DNA from 2 places in the Catenulispora yoronensis genome. Region 1 is predicted to be linked to the other one. Evidence: riboswitches for the same ligand, from Rfam matches in the RefSeq annotation. Region 1 holds a riboswitch; the other holds the start of a gene.
What was found. Region 1 has a riboswitch for cobalamin ahead of ABD481_RS09535 (ribonucleoside-diphosphate reductase subunit alpha). Riboswitches for the same ligand answer to the same signal wherever they lie in the genome.
Positions count from the first base shown of each region.

Region 1 (10,000 bases):
GGGGTCTGACATACCCACTCGCCGGGCGACGATGTCCCGCCAGCGCTCGCTGAACACCTCGCCGGCGAAGACCAGTTTGACGTTGTAGTCGGCCCATGGGACGCCGTCGGCCGCTCCGGCGTCGATCACCGTCTTGAGGAACGGCGGATAGCCGAGCAGTACCACCTGCTGGAAATGGGGCGCCAGTTCGGGCAGGACGCGCAGGATCTCCGCCTTGTTGTTGCCCGGCGCGACGGTCGTGATCGGGTAGCCCTTGGCCGCGAGGTGGCGCACGCAGGCAGTGGTGAAAAGGCCGCCCACCCAAGTGCCGAGCGGGAAGCAGACAACGGCGAGCGTGCTGGGACCGGCGGCGCCGAAGCCTTCGCGGAAGACTTGCTCGAAGCGGCGGGCCACTGTCAGCTCGTCGGTGACCGAGCGCGGCCAGACGGTCGGCGTCCCGCTCGATCCGGACGACACCGACACCAGATCACACCACTCCAGCCGACCGTCGCGGCACCGTTCGGGCAGGGGATAGAGGTGGTGGTAGGACGCTTTGTCCATCAACGGCAGGTGCTGGAAATCGGCGAGTTTCTGGACCGTCCGCGGATCAACACCGTGTTTCGCCAAGAACTTCCGATAGGCCGGTACCGTCGCCGCGGTTTCCCGGAACAGCTCCATCGCGGCTTGTTCGGCGGAGCCGGGCGGCGGAACGGAGTCGAAGAAAGCGTCAAAAGCGCCACTGACGCGGCGTGCACGGACTCTGTCAACGACCACTGATCCTCCGACCCTTCAGAGACGCGCAATCAACGTCATACCTTAGTGGCGGAGTGATCCCTGAACAGTAGTGCCGGAACGAAAAAGCCAAGATCAAAGCAGCAGCCGGGGCGCTGAGGCTCCCCACGGGAAATCGGTCACCGCCGCGTTGCGGGCCGCTCTCATCGATCTCGATCACCGTTCGTCACGCATCGGCCACCCTCCTCGCCACCAAGCGCCCGCCCGGCGCCCGGTTGACGAACTTAGGTAAGGCTCACCTAAACTCCTTTCCCATGCTCACCACCGACCGGTCGGCCGCTCGCGCGCCGGTGTCCGTCCCGACCGCGCGCCGCCGCGTCCCGCCCGCCGTGGCCGTGGCCGGCGGCGTGGCGGCGCTCGTGGTCTGTGCCGCGCTCAGCCTGGCGCTGGGGGCGCGGTCGATCCCGCTCCCGACCGTCATCAGGGCCCTGACGGGGTCCGACCACGGGCCGGACGCCACCGTGGTGACCGGGCTGCGGGTGCCGCGAACCGTCATCGGGATGGTGGTCGGCGGCGCGCTCGGAGTGGCCGGGGTGGTGGCGCAGGGGGTGACGCGGAATCCGCTGGCGTCGGCGACCACGCTCGGGGTCAACGCCGGGGCCGGGTTCGCGGTGGTGACGGCCATCTTCGTACTGCATCTGGCACGGCCGGTGGAGTTCATGTGGTTCGCGCTGGCCGGGGCGGCCGGGGCGGCGGTGCTGGTGCACGCGCTGGCCCGGCGGCCGGGCGATGTGGATCCGGTGCGGCTGGTACTGGCCGGGACGGTGCTGACGGCGGTACTGGCCTCGTGGACCACGGCGCTGATGCTGGCCAGTCAGCGGACGCTGGACGAGGCACGGTTCTGGCTCGCGGGGTCGATCGCCGACCGGGAGCTCGCGGTCCTGGTGCGGGTCCTGCCGTTCGTGGTCGTCGGCATGGCGTTGGCGGTGGTCGTCGCGCCGTCGCTCAACGCGCTGGCGCTCGGGGACGAGGCGGCGCACGGGCTCGGCGTGCCGGTGGCCCGGATCCGGGTGCTGGGCGGCTCGTCGGTGGTGCTGCTGGCCGCGGCGTCGGTCGCGGTGGCGGGGCCGGTTCCGTTCATCGGGCTGGCGGCGCCGCACCTCGTGCGGCCGCTGCTGGGCACCGACCACCGGCGCCTGGTTCCCGCGTGCTTCGTCGTCGGCGCGACGCTGCTGCTCGCGGCCGACGTGCTGGGGCGCCTGATCGCGCGGCCGTCGGAGCTGGAGACCGGGATCGTGACCGCGTTCCTCGGCGCGCCGCTGTTGGCCGTGCTGGCGCGCAGGACCGCCCGGTGAGCGCCATCGTGATCGCGAGGCGACGGACGCTCGCCTGGTGCGCCGGCTTCGCGGTGCTGCTCGTGGCGCTGGTCGGCGTCGCGCTCAGCACCGGCCGCCTCCACATCCCCTTCCTCGACGCGCTGCGGGCGTTGTTCGGCGTCGGCGACCGGCCGACCGTGCTGGTGGTGCAACAGTTCCGGGCCCCGCGCGTCATCGCCGCGGTGGTGGCCGGCGCGGCGCTGGCGCTGGCCGGTTCGATGACACAGCGCCTCCTGCGCAATCCGCTCGCGTCGCCGGACGTCATCGGCGTCACCGGCGGCGCCTCCGTCGGCGCGGTGCTGGTCATCGCGAGCGGCAGCGTCCCGGCGGCGCTGACGCCGGTCGCGGCGGTCGCCGGCGGCCTGGCCGTCGCGGTGCTGATCGGCGCCTCGGCGTGGCGTTCGCAGGTGTCGGTCACGCGGCTGGTCCTGGTCGGCGTGGCGATCCAGCAGGGGCTGGCGGCGGTGGTGAACCTGATGATCGTGCGCTTCCCGCAGGAATTGGCGGGCCAGGCTTTGCAGTGGACGTCCGGCTCGCTCTACGGCCGCACCTGGACCGAGGTCTGGGTGGCGGGCGGCGCGATCGTGGCGGTGGCCGGGGCGGCGGCGCTGACCCACCGGCGGGTCGCGGTGCTCGACCTCGGGGACGACTCGGCCGGCGGGCTGGGCCTGGACCCGCGGCGCGCCCGGCTCGGGCTGCTGATGCTCGCGGTGGTGCTGGCCTCGCTGGCCGCCGCGCTGAGCGGGCCGATCGGCTTCGTCGCGCTCCTGGTGCCGCACGTGGTGCGCCGCCTCGCCGGTCCACCGACCCCCGCCACGCTCGCCCTCACCGCGCTGACCGGCGCGACGCTGCTCCTGGGCGCGGACTACGTCGCGCTGAACCTGCTGCCGATCCACGGTCTGCCGGCCGGAGCGGTCACCGCGACCCTCGGCGCGCCCTGGCTGCTGTGGCTGATGGCCCGCTCGGAACGAAGGAGCCTGACATGACCTCCCGCCTGGCCACCCGCGGCCTGGAGCTGCGCTACGCCGACCGGATCGTGGTCCGCGACCTCGATCTGGAGATCCCGGACCACGCCGTGACCGCGATCGTCGGCCCGAACGCCTGCGGCAAGTCCACGCTGCTGCGCGGCCTGGCCCGACTGCTGGCGCCGACCGCCGGCGGCGTCACGCTCGACGGCACCGACATCCACCGGATCCCGGCCCGGACGCTGGCGAAGTCGCTCGGCCTGCTGCCGCAGCAGCCGGTGACGCCGGAGGCGATCACCGTGGAGGCGCTGGTCCGGCTCGGCCGCCATCCGCACCAGCGGGTGTTCAGCACCTGGAGCGGCGCGGATCAGGAGGCTGTCGAGCGGGCGCTGGCCCGGACCGGCGTGGACGCGCTGCGCGACCGCCCTGTCGACCGACTCAGCGGCGGGCAGCGGCAGCGGGCCTGGATCGCGCTGGCGCTGGCCCAGGAGACCGACCTGCTGCTGCTCGACGAGCCCACCACGTTCCTGGACCTGCGGCACCAGCTCGACGTCCTGGACCTGGTGGCCGAGCTGAACGCCGACGGCGGGCGCACCGTCGTCATGGTGCTGCACGACCTCGGCCAGGCCGCCCGGTACGCCGATCACCTCGTGGTGGTGCACGACGGCGCGCTGGCCGCCGCCGGGCCGCCCGGCGAGGTGCTCACCGCCGAGCTCGTGGAGCGGGTCTTCGACGTGCCGTGCCGGGTGGTGCCGGACCCGGAGACCGGGACGCCGCTGGTCGTGCCGCTGGCGCGCAAGGCCTCGCCTTCCTCCGTGCATTGACCGCTCGCCCAAGCCGCTTCTCTCCCCCGCGGCAACCGAACCCAACGAACCGAACGAACCGAACGAACCGAACCGACCGAACCGACCGAACCGACCGAGGAAACGATGACCAAGCACCGCCTGTCCGCCCTTCTGATCGCCACTTCGCTGACCGCCGCCCTGGTCGCCGGATGCAGCAGCTCCAGCAGCAAGAGCAGCGGCTCCGGAACGACGCAGAGCACTGCTTCGTCCGGCGCCTCGACCACCGCCGCCGGCGCCCAGGCCGCCGTCTTCCCCCGCAGCGTCAAGCACGCCATGGGCACCGCCGAGATCAAGGCCCGGCCCAAGCGGGTCGTGGTGCTGGACAGCGGCGAGCTCGACGACGTCACGCTGCTCGGGATCACCCCGGTCGGCGCCGTCTCGCCGCACCTGAAAAGCGAGGGCGGGTTCCCGGCCTACCTGAAGGACAAGATCGGCGGCACGGTCGACGTCGGCCCGATGACCGAGCCGAACCTGGAGCTCATCACCTCGCTGAAGCCGGACCTGATCCTGACCTCGAAGGTGCGGCACGAGAAGATCTATGCGCAGCTCGACGCCATCGCGCCGACGGTGATGGCGGAGACCACCGGGTTCCCGTGGAAGGCGAACCTGGAGCTCTACGCGCAGGCGCTGGGCAAGGAGACCGAGGCCAAGGCCGCGATGACGCAGTACGAGGCGCGGGCCGCGAAGCTCGGCGAGGCGATCAAGGCGAAGAACGGCGGCACGATGCCGACGGTGTCCGTGGTCCGGTTCGTGGCCGGCCCGACGCGGCTGTATCAGAAGTCGTCGTTCAGCGGCGTGGTGCTGAAGGACGTGGGCCTGCCGCGCCCGGCGGCCGAGGACGTCGACGCGCTGATGCTGGAGGTCAGCGCCGAGCAGATCGGCAAGGCCGACGCCGACCTGGTGTTCGTCACGACCTCCGACGACCCGTCGAAGACCAAGGAGACCGAGGTCCAGGGGACGGCGGTCTGGAAGGACCTGCCGGCGGTCAAGGCCGGCCACGTCGTGAACGTCCCGGACGAGACCTGGATGTCGGGGATCGGCGTGCAGGCCGCGGACCAGATGCTGGTGGACATCGCGAAGGCGACCGGCGTCGACGCGCCGAAGTAGGGCCTGCGGGTCCGCACTCTATCGGCCCGGAGTCGACTCAGAGCCAACTCAGCGTCGGCGTCCCACCGCTGGGCGAGGTGGCGGGCCCACCCGTGACAGAAAACCGGCCAGCCGGTATTTTCCTGTCCTGACACCAGTCGGCACAGGGAGGGAACCTGTCATGAAGGCCATCCAGTTCGCCGGGCCCGGCGGTCCGGAGCAGATCGCAGAGGTCGACATCCCCACGCCCGAGCCCGGGGCCGGGCAGATCGCGATCACGGTGCGCTACGCCGGGCTGAACTTCGCCGAGGTCCTGGCTCGGCGCGGCGCCCCCGGCTACGCCCCGGGCTGGCCCTACGTCCCGGGCATGGAGGTCGGCGGCGAGGTGGCGGCGCTCGGGGCCGGTGTCGCCGGCTTCGAGGTCGGGGACCAGGTCGTGGCGTTCACGGTCGGCGGCGGAGGGCTGGCCGAGACCGTGGTGACCGAGGCCGGGCTCGCGGCGCGGGTTCCGGACAAGCTGGAGTTGGAGCGGGCCGTCGCCGTGCCGCTCACCTGGACCACGGCGGTGGCCCTGGTGCAGAACACGCACATCACGGCGGCGGACCGCGTCCTGGTCACCGGGGCCACCGGCGGCGTCGGCGACGCGCTGGCCGCGGTGCTGAGCCTGCGGGCGCCGCGCAGCCTGGTCGGCGCCACGAGCCCGAACTCGGCGAGCGTGCTGGCCGACGGCTACCGGCGCGCGGTCCGGGACGCCGGCTTCGCGGCGGCGGCGCGGGAGGCCAACGACGGCGAGCTGTTCGACGTCGTGCTGGAGTCGATCGGCGGCGACGTGGCGGCCGCCTCGTTCGGCGTGCTCGCTCCCCGCGGCCGCTTCGTCAGCTACGGCGCGGCCGCCGGACAGCCCGACCCGGCCGCGCCCTCGTTCGGCGACCTGCGCCGCAACAACTGGACCACGTCCGGGTTCAGCATCTCCAACCTGGCCCGGGGCGACGCCGGCGCGGCCGGCGAGCTGATCGCCGCCGTGTTCGCGCTCGTCGAGGGCGGGCTGACGCTCCCGGCACCGCGCGTGGTCGGCTGGGACCAGGCGATCGAGGCGCACATCGCGCAGGCCGAGGGCCGCAGCCCCGGCAAGACCGTCGTCGCGGTCCGGGGCTGAGCGGCCGTGACCCCGACGCGCGGGGCCGCCGAGCCCATGCAGGAACGGGCCCGGCGGACCCGCCGCGCCATCCTGCTGGCCGCCGCCGAAGCCTTCGCGGAGAACGGCTACCTGGCCACGACCACGAGCGACATCGCGGCGCGCGCCGGCGTGACCAAGGGCGCGCTGGTGTTCCATTTCCCGGCCAAGGCGGGGGTGGCGGTGGCGATCGTGGAGGAGTGCTACGAGCAGTGGCCGACCGTGGTCGCCGACGCGCGGCTGCGGCACGAGCGGATGACCGAGGTGATCGGCGAGGTGCTGCACCGGGTGGCGATGCAGATCCGGGAGGATCCGATCGTGCGCGCGACGGTGCGATTGCAGGCGGAGCGGGCGCTGATCGGGGAGCCGGTGCGGACGCCGCATGTGGCGTGGACGGCGGCCATGACCGAGTTGTTCCAGGCCGCGGAGCGGCGGGGCGAGCTGCGGTCCGGGGCGGATCCGGCGGTGCTGGGCCGGGTGGTGGTGGCGTCGTTCCACGGCGTGCAGCACGTGTCGGGCTCGCTGTCCGGGCACGCGGACGTGGGCGAGCGGGTCGCGGAGTGGTGGGCGGTGTTCCGGGCCGGGTTCGAGGCCGGGCCCGAAACCGAGTCCGAAACCGGGTCCGAAACCGAGTCCGAGGCCGAGTCCGAGGCCGAATAGCGGGGAGCTGCGACGATCAGGGATCGTGATCGCTGCGAGTCCGAGCGCGACTTGCGGGGGCGGCGGTGCCCCGGGTGGAGTGGAGCCATGTCTGTGATCCCGGAGTCGCACGCCGACCTGCTTGAGCGCCCCGTCTTCTGCCACCTCGCCACCGTCCGCGCGGACGGGACGCCGCATGTGAACCCGATGTGGTTCCTGTGGGACGGCGAGTTCCTGTCCTTCACCACCTCCACGAAGCGGGCGAAGCACAAGGAGCTCACCGAGCGTCCGCACGCCGCGGTGTCGATCAACGATCCGGAGGCGCCGTACCGGTATCTGGAGCTGCGGGGCACGGTGGAGCGGATCGAGCCGGACCCGGAGGGCGAGTTCTTCGCGGTGCTGGCGGACCGCTACGCGCTGCCGATGGACGGTCCGGTCGGCGACGCGCCGTACCGGGTGCGGATCTACCTGCGGCCCGCGCACGCCACGTTCCAGTAGGCCCCTGAGATACAGCATGTTGGTTGTGAATTGAGCCTCGCCACAAGATATGGTGTCTGACGCAGCTGGTTCGGCCGGTTGTCCCCGTCCCCGCCGTCCGGCGGGGCGCGGACGGCGGCCGAGGCAAGAGGGAACCCGGTGCGAGTCCGGGACTGCCCCGCAGCGGTGAGTGGGAACGACCGCCGTCGTCGAACACTGGGCCTCCGGGCGCCTTCGGGCGCCGGCCCGGGAAGTGACGGCCAGTAGGTTCCGGGGCCCGGCCCCGGACGCCCGCGAGTCCGAAGACCTGCCAGCGGTGCCGTGCCCGGACGTGGGGCACGGCCGGTCCGAGGCCTCGCGGGACGGCTGACGGCGGAAGGCGTCGCGGCCGCGGCCTGCCTTCTCGTCTCCTCGTGCGATGGTCCGGGCCCGGACCTACGACTGGCGAGGAGAGAGTTGTGACGGTCACGCAGGTAGGCGGTGTCGGCATCAGGGTCGACATCGGGGCCGCCGAGATCCCGGGCGCCCCCGGCACCGCCGGGATCCCCGGGGCCGCCGACACCCCTGGGCTTCCCGGTCCCGGTCGGCTCTCGGAGGAGATCCTCGCGGCGTCCATCGCGCGCTCGGCCCGCGACCTCCCGGACGTCGACACCGGCCGGGTGGCGCGCAAGACCTTCGCCGGCCTGCCGTCCGGCGCGACGCCCGCGCAGGCCGCCGAGCTGGCGGTGCAGTGCGCGGCGGAGCTGATCGGCGAGGAGCCGCAGTACTCGAAGCTGGCGGCGCGGCTGCTGGCGGCGGTGATCACCGCCGAGGCGGCCGGGCAGGGGGCGACGTCGTTCAGCGCGGCGATCGCCGTCGGGCATCGGGAGGGCTTGATCGGCGACGTGACCGCGGACTTCGTCGCCGCGTCGGCGGCGCGCTTCGACGCCGCCGTCGACCCGGACGGCGACCTGCGGTTCGAGTACTTCGGGCTGCGCACGGTCTACGACCGCTACCTGCTGCGCCACCCGGTCAGCCGCCAGGTGATCGAGACGCCGCAGCACTTCCTGCTGCGGGTGGCCGCCGGGCTGTCGCAGGAGCCCGCGGAGGCGATCGATTTCTACCGCCTGATGTCCTCGCTGGCCTATCTGCCCAGCTCCCCGACCCTGTTCAACTCCGGGACCCGGCACACCCAGATGTCGTCCTGCTACCTGGTCGACTCCCCGCGCGACGAGCTGGACTCCATCTACGCGCGGTACCACCAGGTGGCGCGGCTGTCGAAGTTCGCCGGCGGCATCGGGATCGGCTTCTCGCGGGTGCGGGGGCGCGGGGCGCTGATCCGCAGCACCAACGGGCGGTCGAACGGCATCGTGCCGTTCCTGCGGACGCTGGACTCCTCGGTGGCGGCGGTCAACCAGGGCGGTCGGCGCAAAGGCGCCGCGTGCGTCTACCTGGAGCCGTGGCATCCGGACATCGAGGAGTTCTTGCAGCTGCGCGACAACACCGGTGAGGACGCGCGCCGCACGCACAACCTGAACCTGGCGAACTGGATCCCGGACGAGTTCATGCGCCGCGTGGAAGCCGACGCGCCGTGGTCGCTGATGGATCCCGACCAGGTCCCGGAGCTGCCCGACCTGTGGGGCGCGGAGTTCGACGCCGCGTACCGGCGGGCCGAGGCCGAGGGGCGGTTCGTGCGGCAGGTCCCGGCGCGCGAGCTCTACGGCAAGATGATGCGGACGCTGGCGCAGACCGGGAACGGCTGGATGACGTTCAAGGACGCGTCGAACCGGCTGTGCAACCAGACGGCTGTCGCGGGCAACACCGTGCACCTGTCGAATCTGTGCACGGAGATCATCGAGGTGTCCTCCGACGCCGAGACGGCGGTGTGCAACCTGGGTTCGGTGAACCTGGCCGCGCATCTGACCGGCGACCGGACGGCGGTCGACTGGGAGCGGCTGCGGGAGACGGTCCGCACCGCGGTGGTGTTCCTGGACCGGGTCATCGACATCAACTATTACCCGAGCGAGCAGACGGCGGCCTCGAACCCGCGGTGGCGGCCGGTGGGGCTGGGGGTGATGGGCCTCCAGGACGTGTTCTTCGCGCTGCGGCTGCCGTTCGACGACCCGCGGGCGCGGGAGCTGTCGACGCGGCTGGCCGAGGAGATCTATCTGACGGCGTTGGAGACCTCGGCCGGGCTGGCCGAGCGGTTCGGCGCGCACCCGGCGTTCGCCGAGACGCGCGCGGCATCCGGGGCGTTGCAGCCGGACCTGTGGGGCGCGGCGACGGCGCCGGAGCTGGCGGGGCGCTGGTCCGCGCTGCGCGGCCGGGTCGCCGCGACCGGCCTGCGCAACTCGCTGCTGGTGGCGATCGCACCGACGGCGACCATCGCGTCGATCGCCGGCTGCTACGAGTGCATCGAGCCGCAGGTGTCGAACCTGTTCAAGCGCGAGACGCTGTCCGGGGAGTTCCTGCAGATCAACTCCGCGCTGGTCGGGGAGCTGAAGACGCTGGGGCTGTGGACGGCCGAGGTGCGGGACGCGATCAAGCGCGCCGAGGGATCGGTGCAGGAGGTCGACGCGCTGCCGGCGGAGGTCAAGGCCCTGTATCGGACGGCGTGGGAGCTGCCGCAGCGGGCGTTGATCGACTTGGCGGCGGGCCGGGGGCCCTTCATCGACCAGTCGCAGTCGTTGAACCTGTTCCTGGCCGCGCCGACCATCGGGAAGTTGTCGTCAATGTACATGTATGCCT
Region 1 is NZ_BAAAQN010000008.1:126,515-136,514, reverse strand. Features, by position in the region: gene ABD481_RS09575 (phenylacetate--CoA ligase family protein) at 1-753, opposite strand, end outside; gene ABD481_RS09570 (FecCD family ABC transporter permease) at 1,026-2,066, shown strand; gene ABD481_RS09565 (FecCD family ABC transporter permease) at 2,063-3,073, shown strand; gene ABD481_RS09560 (ABC transporter ATP-binding protein) at 3,070-3,876, shown strand; gene ABD481_RS09555 (ABC transporter substrate-binding protein) at 3,982-5,004, shown strand; gene ABD481_RS09550 (quinone oxidoreductase family protein) at 5,165-6,139, shown strand; gene ABD481_RS09545 (ScbR family autoregulator-binding transcription factor) at 6,146-6,817, shown strand; gene ABD481_RS09540 (PPOX class F420-dependent oxidoreductase) at 6,905-7,294, shown strand; cobalamin riboswitch at 7,423-7,582, shown strand; gene ABD481_RS09535 (ribonucleoside-diphosphate reductase subunit alpha) at 7,816-10,000, shown strand, end outside.

Region 2 (10,000 bases), on a different contig from region 1:
CAACACCTTCGAGGCGCCGTCCGGGCACAAGACCCGCCGCTTCGACGACGTGCTGGACGAGGTCAAGGGCTTCTTCGAGGTGCACCACGCGCTGGGCTCGCACCCCGGCGGCATCCACGTCGAGCTGACCGGCGAGGACGTCACCGAGTGCGTCGGCGGCGGCGAGGAGATCGCCTTCGACGACCTGCACGACCGCTACGAGACGCTGTGCGACCCCCGGCTGAACCGCAGCCAGTCGCTGGACCTGGCGTTCCTCGTCGCGGAGATGCTCCGTAATCGCTGAGGCGCTGAGGCGCTGAGGCGCTAAGGCGCTGAGCCGATCGGGGCCGCCGCGCGCGGCTCCGGGCCCGACCCACGCTCCCGTCCCGGACCTCCCGGGGCGGGAGCGATACTTTCTCGGGTATGGCGACCTACCCTGACTCCCCGATCGATCTGCGCAGCGACACCGTCACCAAGCCGTCCCCGGCCATGCGCGAGGCCATGGCCTCCGCCGACGTCGGCGACGACCAGTACGACGAGGATCCCACCGTCCGCCGGCTGGAGGAGTCGGTGGCGGCGCTGTTCGGATTCGAGGACGCCGTCTTCACCCCGACCGGGATCATGGCCAACCACATCGGCATCCGGATGCTGGTCGGCCCCGGCGAGGAACTCGTGTGCGACGCCGACGCGCACATCGTCGCGCACGAGAACGGCGGCCTGGCCGCCCATGCCGGCGTCCAGACCCGCACCCTGCCCTCCGCGCGCGGGCTCATGGATCCGGCCTCGCTCGCGGCGCTGGTCCGCGTCGGCGACCGCTATACGGTTGGTACCCGCGCGGTCGAGGTGGAGAACACGCACAACCGCGGCGGCGGGTCCGTCTACCCGATCGACACCCTGCGCGAGATCCGGGCCCTGGCCGACTCCTTCGGCATCGGCCTGCACCTGGACGGCGCCCGCATCTGGAACGCGCACGCCGCCACCGGGGTGCCGCTGGCCGAGTACGGCGCCGTGGCGACCACCATGGCCGTCTGCATGTCCAAGGGGCTGGGCGCCCCGGTCGGCTCCCTGGTCCTGCTGCCGCCCGGCCGCGCCGAGCAGGCCCGCGCCCTGCGCCGCCGCCTCGGCGGCTCCATGCGCCAGTCCGGCATCCTGGCCGCCGGCGCCCTCTACGGCCTGGCGCACAACCTGGACCGACTGTCGCAGGACCATGAGAACGCCCGCCGGATCGCGGCGGCTCTGAAGGCGGCCGGCGCCGCGGTCCGCGAACCGGAGACCAACATCGTCCTGGTCGACGTCGACGACGCCCCGGCGGTGGCCGCGGCCTGCTTCGCCCAGGGTGTGCGGGTGTCGGCCTTCGGCCCGAAACTGCTGCGGATCGTCACGCATCTGGACGTGTCCGCTCAGGACTGTGACACGGCCGTGGAGGTGGTTTCCACCGCCTTGATGCAATCCCCTGAGAGGGACTAGGGTCAGCCCCGGCTTAGCCGGTGTCTGAACGAGCAATGGTGGGGAGAAGCCCGATGGGCTGGATGAGCAAGCTGTTCGGTTCCGAGGAGGAGATAGGCCCGGAGGAGCAGCATCGCCGGACCTTGGAAGCGAAGAAGGCCGCGGAGGGGGATGAGCACGAGCACCACCGCGCGCCCGCGAAGAAGACCGCGGCGAAGAAGGCGGTCCCCGCCCAGACCCGCTCCTCGCACTCGCACTCCGACGACGACGACGAGCCCAAGCGCACCAGCTCCCCCCTGCACCCGACGAAGTCGGCGGCGACCGGCAACACCCTGGCCCACGACCAGATGCTGACGGTCCACATCCTGACCCACGTGCCCGAACACGCCCCGCGCGAGGACGACCCGCACTACCACCTCTTCGAGCAGGCCAAGGCCCGCCTGAAGCGCCAGGGCATGTGGAAGTGCATCATCAACGACGACCTCTGCGAAGGCGACCCGGAGCTGCACCACACCCACGTCGAGTTCTCCCAGATCAACCAGGTCGACGAGAAGAAGATCGAGCAGGCCCTCGGCCTGCACTTCGAGACCGACGAGGACTTCCAGAAGTGGGCCGAGTCCCCGGGCAACCTCGAAGTGCTCTGCGCCAACCACCACCGCGCCCACTACGGCATCCACGTCATCCCCGGCCCCCTGTGGGAGGCACTGCGCTTCCACAAGACCGGCACCGGCCCGGCGGCCGAGTTCGTGCCCGCCGACCAGGTCGAGGACCGGAAGAACGATGACGACGACGATGACGACGGCAAGAAGCCGGCGACGCGGGCGAGGGCTGCGAAGTAGGGTCGGTCTGCGGGTCTGAGGGCCTGCGGGCCTGATTGTTCGAGTACTGATATGTGACGCCCGGCCGTTGGTGCGGCCGGGCGTTGCTGTGGGTGGGGTGGGGTGGGGCGGTGGCTGCGGGGTGGCGCGCTGCATGTGGGCTGCGGTGGTGGTGCTGTGGTGATGTGGTGCGCTGCGCGGTGTGCTGCGGTGGTGCGGTGGTGCGGCGCTTGCGAGGCGTACCACCTGTTCTCGTTCGCGTATCTGACACTTAGGGTGCCGGGGTGAGTCAGTACTACGTCGTGGGCGACGAGACGGTCTGGAACCCTGCGCAGGGCGTGTCGCAGCTTTTCCTGCGCCAGGTCGCCGCGTTCGAGGACATCGTCGCCCAGCCTTCCGGCATCGGCCCGATGGAATCGGACGAAGCCCGGATCGCGCCCGCGGAACTTCGAGCCTTTGCCGATGCCCTCCTGCTCTGGCGGGCTCGGAGCCGTCACCCCGTGTTGGCCGCCCTGAGCGACGGCTTCTTGGCGACGATCATCGCGTTGGCCGACCGTACCGGCGTGGCGGATCCGACCTGGGATTCCCGACTCGTGGCCGCCGGCAGCGAGCTGTCGAGGTCGATGAGCCGCTGATTCGGCCGTACTCCAACGCAAAACCGCGCGGTCCCCGGCTCAGTGAGCTCGGACGGGACCGCGCGGCGGATGTCTTCGTGGCTACGACTCCGGCTGCTCCACCAGCTGCGCGATGTACAGCGGCTCGCCGAGCTGGCCGATGAGGTCCAGCTGGGTCTCCAGGTAGTCGATGTGGTGTTCCTCGTCGGCGAGGATCTCCTCGAAGAGGTTCGCGGAGGTGACGTCGCCGCGTTCCCGCATCAGCGCGATGCCGCGTCGCAGCCGGTCCACGGCCGCGAGCTCGACCTTCATGTCGGCCTGGAACATCTCGGTGACGCTCTGCCCGATCTCCAGCGGCAGCAGCTTCTGGAAGTTCGGCAGGCCTTCGAGGAAGATGATGCGCTCGGCCAGCTTGTCGGCGTGCTTCATCTCGTCGATGGACTCGTGGCGGGTGTACTCCGCGAGCTTCTTCCAGCCGCGGTTCTCCTGGAGCTTGTAGTGCAGCCAGTACTGATTGATGGCCGTCAGTTCGGCGGTGAGCTGCTCGTTCAGGAACGCGATGATGTCCTTGTCACCCTGCATGCCGCCAGATCCTGCCAGAGTCGTTTGGGCGGAGGGTAACGCCGCGGTGGCGGATTGCGCCGAAGGAGCTAACGGTTGACGTGCGGATTCAGCCCAGGGCGGGCAGCGCGGCCGGGCAGTGCGGGGCGTGCGCGGTGACCGGTGCGGTGGCCGAGGCGGTGACCGGCGCTGACGCCGATACCGACGCCATGCCCGACGCCATGACCGACGTCTCGATCGGCGCGCGCAGCGGCGCCTCGGCCGGCAGCAGCTCCGCCGCCGGCATGCCCTCCGCCGGCGCCGAGTCCGCGACGCGGGCGGCGGCCAGCAGGCAGCTCAGGCGCTTCACGCAGGTCCCGCAGGCGGAGCCGGCCCCGGTGGCCTTGCGGACCTGCTTGACGGACTTCGCACCCAGCGCGACCGCTGCGTCGATCTCGGCGGTGGTCACCGCGTGGCATATGCAGGCGTACAAGCGAGGCTCCGGGGCTTATCAATCGGTGCGGACGCACCTGATCAATGATGACTTAGGCGAGCCTAAGCTACAAAAGCCCCACCGCCAAGTCCCCGGCGCACGTGCGGTCCGCCACATCTGGGACGATGGACCCATGGGGCAGCCGGGATCAGGGGTGGACATCGAAGCCGACGCGCGGACGGCGGACCGGCTCCCGCCCGGCCAGCGCATGCAGCGCGGCGAGTGGCCGGTCCTGCACTACGGCCCTGTTCCCCGCTTCAAGCCCGCCACCTGGGACTTCCGCGTCACCGGCGCCACCGCCGACGGCGAGGAGGCGATCTGGTTCCACGAGGAGTTCACGGCCCTGCCCGCCGTCGACGTCGTGGCCGACTTCCACTGCGTCACCAAGTTCACGATGTTCGACGCCCCGTGGCGCGGCGTGGCCGCCCAGACCATCCTCGACCTGGCCCCGCCCGCGCCCGACGTCACCCACGTCACCGTCTGGGCCGAGTACGGCTACAGCGCCAACCTCCGCATGGAGGACCTCCTCCACGAGAAGACCCTGTTCGCGACGCACCACGCCGGCGAACCCCTCACCCCGGAGCACGGCTTCCCGCTGCGCCTGATCGTCCCCCACCTCTACGCCTGGAAGGGCCCGAAGTGGGTCCGCGGGATCGAGTACCTCACCGAGGACCGCCGCGGCTTCTGGGAGGAGCGCGGCTACCACAACATCGGCGACCCGTGGCGGGAGCAGCGCTACTCGTATCAAGAGGATCCGGGCGACGGCCCGCCGCTGTAAGTCCGCCTCTAAAAGCTCGCCTGAGTAGGTGCGACTTTGTGAGACGCTCTGTCTCTAATAAAGACACCATGTGTCGCTGCAAGACACTCTGTCTCGTAAAAAGGGCGACCTCGGAGCCGAACTCACCTAGTACGGATCCGCCGCAATACGGCCTTCCACAGCGACCCGGGCCGGCTCAGGGTGCGTCCGCTGCCGACGTTCGTCACGTTCGGTACGTTCGGTACGTTCGCCAGTCCCGTTGTATTCGTCACATTCATCACATCCGCACCACGCGCCGCCGCTCCACTCCACCCGCCACGAGTGTCACGTCGGTCACTCCGCTCGGCCCTCCCGGCCGGACCGAAAGCCCCGCCTTCCAACTCGTACTCGCCCAAAACCGGCGCCCCGCGCCGTCGCTTGCTCACCCTCCCATTGACCGACACATCAGCCCATACCGCCACCGGGCGCCACTCCACCACGCCTCAGCGCCACCCCTGGCGCCGCACCTGCCCCCGGCACCCCACGGTCCTCCTCAGGCCCGGCGGTTTGACGCCCGTTGATCGCTGCGGGATGCTGCACGCAGGACGGTCGGCAGGAATCCCGGTGCGAATCCGGAACGGTCCCGCCACTGTGATCAGGGAGCACCTCCCCACGAGGATGCCGCCCGGCAACGCCTCACGGCCGCGCCGAACGGCAGCCCCAGCCACTGGAACCGCGAAGTTCTGGGAAGGCAGGAAAAGGTGCTGCGATCTGAGAGTCAGGAGACTCCGACCGCCTCCGGCACGCCGCCCCCGCGGCGTGTCTGTGCTATTGGACCTGTCGGGCGTGGACACCCGTGAGGAGCTGATTCGGCGTGCCGCCGTACCCCTTCGCCGCCGTGGTCGGACTCGACGACCTGCGGTTGGCCCTCCTGCTCAACGCCGTCTCGCCGGCCGTCGGCGGCGTCCTGGTCCGCGGCGAGAAGGGCACCGCCAAGTCCACGATCGTGCGGGCGCTGGCCGCTGTGCTCCCCGCGCTCGACGTCGTTCCGGGCTGCCGCTTCTCCTGCGACCCGCGGGTCCCGGACGCCGAATGTCCCGACGGACCGCACTCCGACAGTTCCCGCTCCGTCAGTTCGCACCCCGACGGGCCGCACTCCGACGGTCCGAACCGCGCCAGCAGCCTCGCCGTCGCCGACTCCCGCCCCGCGCGCCTCGTCGAGCTGCCGGTCGGCGCCACCGAGGACCGGCTGGTCGGCTCCCTGGACCTGGAGAAGGTGCTGGCCTCCGGCGTCGCCGCCTACGAGCCCGGCCTGCTCGCCGCCGCGCACCGCGGCCTGCTCTACGTCGACGAGGTCAACCTCCTGCACGACCACCTCGTCGACCTCCTCCTGGACGCCGCCGCCATGGGCGTCGCGCATGTCGAGCGCGAAGGCGTCTCCGTGCGGCACTCCGCCCGCTTCCTGCTCGTCGGCACGATGAACCCCGAAGAGGGCGAACTGCGCCCCCAGCTCCTGGACCGCTTCGGACTGACCGTCGAGGTCCGCGCCAGCCGCGACCCGGCCGAACGCGCCGAAGTCGTCCGTCGCCGCCTCGCCTACGAAGCCGACCCCGAGGCCTTCGCCGCCGCCTGGGAAGCCGCCGACAAGGACACCGCCGCCCGCATCGCCGCCGCCCGCGCGCTCCTGCCCTCCGTGACGCTGCCGGACGCCGAACTGCTCCGCATCACCCGCATCTGCGCGGCCTTCGAGGTCGACGGCATGCGCGCGGACCTCGTCACGGCCCGCGCGGCGACGGCGCTCGCCGCCTGGGCGGGCCGGACCGTCGTGATCGCCGAGGACGTGCGCCGGGCGGCCACGCTGGCGCTCCCGCACCGCCGGCGGCGGCATCCGTTCGACGCGCCCGGACTGGACGAGAACCAGCTCGACGAGGCGATGCAGGACGGGGATGAGGACCCTGATCCGGGTCCGGGCGGCTCGGGCCCCGGTTCCGGAGGCCCCGACGGCCCCGACGCCGGCGCTGACCACGACCGGTCGGACCCCAACACGTCGGCGAACGCCGACGCCCGGCCCGAACCACCCGGCGGATCAGGCGTGGCGCCCGAGCCCGAACTGGTCGGCGAGGCGGATCGCGACCAGGAGGCCAACGGCCGACTGGAGCCGAAAGCCGGTCGGGACCAGGACCGCGATCGGGACCGCGACACCGAGTCCGACGACCGATCCGCTCGCGGCGGCGCCCAGCGCGAACAGGGCTCTGCGACACCCGGCGAGCCGTTCAAGGCCCGGCTGTTCCAGGTCGAGGGCGTGGGCGGCGGGGCCGAGGGCCGCCGTTCCCGCGCGCGCACCAGCACCGGGCGCGCGATCGGCGCCCGTCCGGGGACTCACGGTCTCCACCTCGTCGCGACTGTCCGGGCCGCCGCGCCCGAACAGGTCTCGCGCGGCCGTACCGAAGGCGCGCTGCGTCTGCGGTCGACGGATCTGCGGGAGCCGCTCCGCGAAGGCCGCGAGGGCAACCTGGTCCTCTTCGTCGTCGACGCCTCCGGCTCCATGGCCGCTCGTCAGCGCATGTCCGCCGTCAAGGGCGCGATCCTCTCGCTGCTGCTCGACGCGTATCAGCGCCGTGACAAAGTCGGCCTCGTGACCTTCCGCGGCCGCGACGCCGAGGTCGCGCTGCCGCCGACCTGGTCGGTCGAGGCCGGCGCCGCCCGGCTCACCACGCTTCCCACCGGCGGCCGCACGCCGCTGGCGGCCGGACTCCTCCAGGCCGCCGACGTCCTGCGGGTCGAGCGCATGCGGGATCCGCAGCGGCGGCCGCTGGTGGTCGTGGTGACCGACGGCCGGGCGACCGAGCCGTCGCGGTCTTCGGGCCCTGCGAAAGCCGCTCCGAAGTCGTCGGCTTCCCGCACCCAGGTCTCGCGCACCCAGGCCTCCCGCACCCAGGCCTCTCTCGCCGACTCCCGCCGCGCCGCCGTCCACCTCGCCGCCACTATCGCCGCCGTCGACGGCACCGCCATCGTCGTGGACTGCGAATCCGGCCCGGTCCGTCTCGGCCTGGCCGCCCGCCTCGCCGGCGATCTCGGGGCCGCCGGCCTCCAGCTTGCCGATCTCGCCGCCGCCACCCTCACCGCCGCTGTCCGGACCAACCGTCCCCGACCCGACCGGAGGGCTGCCTGATGCCTCAGGGCCAACCCGCTCACATCCCCGACGACGGCCTCACCACCCGCCAGCGCCGCAACCGGCCGCTGACGATCGTGCACACCGGTCCCGGCAAAGGAAAGTCGACAGCCGCCTTCGGGCTGGCGCTGCGCGGCTGGAACCAGGGCTGGCCGGTCGGGGTGTTCCAGTTCGTGAAGTCGGCGAAGTGGCGCATCGGCGAGGAGAACGCGCTGAAGGCGCTCGGCGACCTGCACCGCGCCACCGGCCAGGGCGGCCCGGTCGACTGGCACAAGATGGGCGAGGGCTGGTCCTGGATCCAGCGGGACCTGCACTCCGACCCGGAGCTCCAGGCCGACAACGCCCGCGCCGGCTGGGAGCGCATCAAGCAGGACCTGGCGGCCGAGACCTACCGCCTCTACATCCTCGACGAGTTCACCTACCCGATGAAGTGGGGCTGGGTCGACGTCGACGAGGTCGTGAAGACCCTGGCCGACCGGCCCGGGACCCAGCACGTCGTCATCACCGGCCGCGACGCCGCCCCGCAGCTGCTCGAGGCCGCCGACCTGGTCACGGAGATGACCAAGGTGAAGCATCCGATGGACGCGGCCCAGAAGGGCCAGAAGGGTATCGAGTGGTGAGCGGCGCTCCGCACGGCATTCCGGCCGCCGCGAACGCCTCGAACCCGAACTCCGCGAAACCGAACGCCTCGAACCCGAACTCTCAGCCCCCGAAATCTCCGGCCTCGAACTCTTCGACCCCCAACTCCGCGACCCCCAACTCCGCGACCCCCAACTCCGCGACCCCCAACTCCGCGACCTCGAACTCCGCGACCCCCAACTCCTCGGCCGCGACGGCTGCGGCGACTGTGGCGGTCGCGACGCCCGCCACCGCCCCGACACCCGCCAGGTCCGGCACAGCCGCACCGCCCGGCCCGCCGGCGATCGGCGCGTCCTCCCCGCCGACTCCCGCCCCCACCACCTCGACACCGTCCCAGCCGCTCTCCCTCACCATTCCCCGCATCGTCATCGCGGCCCCCGCCTCCGGCCACGGCAAAACGACCGTCGCCACCGGCATCGTCAAAGCCCTGACCGACCGCGGCTTCACCGTGGCCCCCTTCAAGGTCGGCCCCGACTACATCGACCCCGGCTACCACGCCCTGGCCGCCGGCCGCACCGGCCGCAACCTCGATCCCTACCTGGTCGGCACCGACCGCGTCGCGCCGCTGTTCGCCCACGGCGCGGCAGGCGCCGATCTGGCGGTCGTCGAGGGCGTCATGGGTCTGTACGACGGCGCCACCGGCGAAGGCGAGTTCGCCTCCACCGCGCAGGTCGCCAAGCTGCTCGACGCCCCGGTGGTGTTCGTCGTCGACGCCGCCGCGCAGGGCCGCTCGGTGGCCGCGCTGGTGCACGGCTTCCGGTCCTTCGACCCCGCGGTCCGGCTGGCCGGCGTCATCCTGAACCGGGTCGGCTCCGAGACCCATCTCAGGATCCTGACCGAGGCGCTGGACGACCTCGGCGTGCCGGTGCTCGGCGCGCTCGTCCGCGACGCCAAGGTGGCCGCGCCCTCCCGCCACCTCGGCCTGGTCCCAGTGGCCGAGCGCCGTGCCGAGGCGCTGGACGCGGTCGCCGCGCTCGGCGCGCTCGTCGACGCCGGCGTGCGCCTGGACCAGGTTTACGCCCTGGCCCGCACCGCGCCCGCGCTGCGCGTCGCGCCGTGGGATCCAGCCGCCGAAGTCGGTCCCCGGCGCGGTGCCAAGGCCCGGATCGCGATCGCGTCCGGGCCCGCTTTCACCTTCTCCTACGCGGAGAACGCCGAGCTGCTCACCGCCGCCGGCGCCGAGCTGCTGCCGTTCGATCCGCTGCGCGACGAGCGGCTCCCCGAGCGCGTCGGCGGCGTCGTCATCGGCGGCGGCTTCCCCGAGGTCCATGCCCCCGAGCTGGCCGCGAACGAGGCGCTGCGCGAGGCGGTGTTCCAGTTCGCCCGCTACGGCGGCGCCATCGCCGCCGAGTGCGCCGGGCTGCTCTACCTCGGCAAGAGCCTGGACGGGCTGCCGATGTGCGGGATCGTCGACGCCGAGGCGGTGATGACCGACCGGCTCACCCTCGGCTACCGGCACGCCGTGGCCGCCGCCGAGTCGGTGCTGGCCGCCGCCGGTACGCGGGTGTCAGGGCACGAATTCCACCGCACCGCCGTCAGCCCGTCGGCCGGCTCGCCCCCGGC
Region 2 is NZ_BAAAQN010000039.1:70,924-80,923, reverse strand. Features, by position in the region: gene ABD481_RS28130 (class II 3-deoxy-7-phosphoheptulonate synthase) at 1-283, shown strand, start outside; gene ABD481_RS28125 (threonine aldolase family protein) at 403-1,446, shown strand; gene ABD481_RS28120 (hypothetical protein) at 1,509-2,264, shown strand; gene ABD481_RS28115 (DUF6086 family protein) at 2,528-2,878, shown strand; gene bfr (bacterioferritin) at 2,960-3,439, opposite strand; gene ABD481_RS28105 ((2Fe-2S)-binding protein) at 3,528-3,890, opposite strand; gene ABD481_RS28100 (sulfite oxidase-like oxidoreductase) at 4,024-4,668, shown strand; cobalamin riboswitch at 5,241-5,414, shown strand; gene ABD481_RS28095 (VWA domain-containing protein) at 5,501-7,798, shown strand; gene cobO (cob(I)yrinic acid a,c-diamide adenosyltransferase) at 7,798-8,418, shown strand; gene ABD481_RS28085 (hypothetical protein) at 8,501-8,791, opposite strand; gene ABD481_RS28080 (cobyrinic acid a,c-diamide synthase CobB) at 8,790-10,000, shown strand, end outside.
Region 2: another riboswitch for cobalamin. It lies ahead of ABD481_RS28095 (VWA domain-containing protein); the one in region 1 lies ahead of ABD481_RS09535 (ribonucleoside-diphosphate reductase subunit alpha).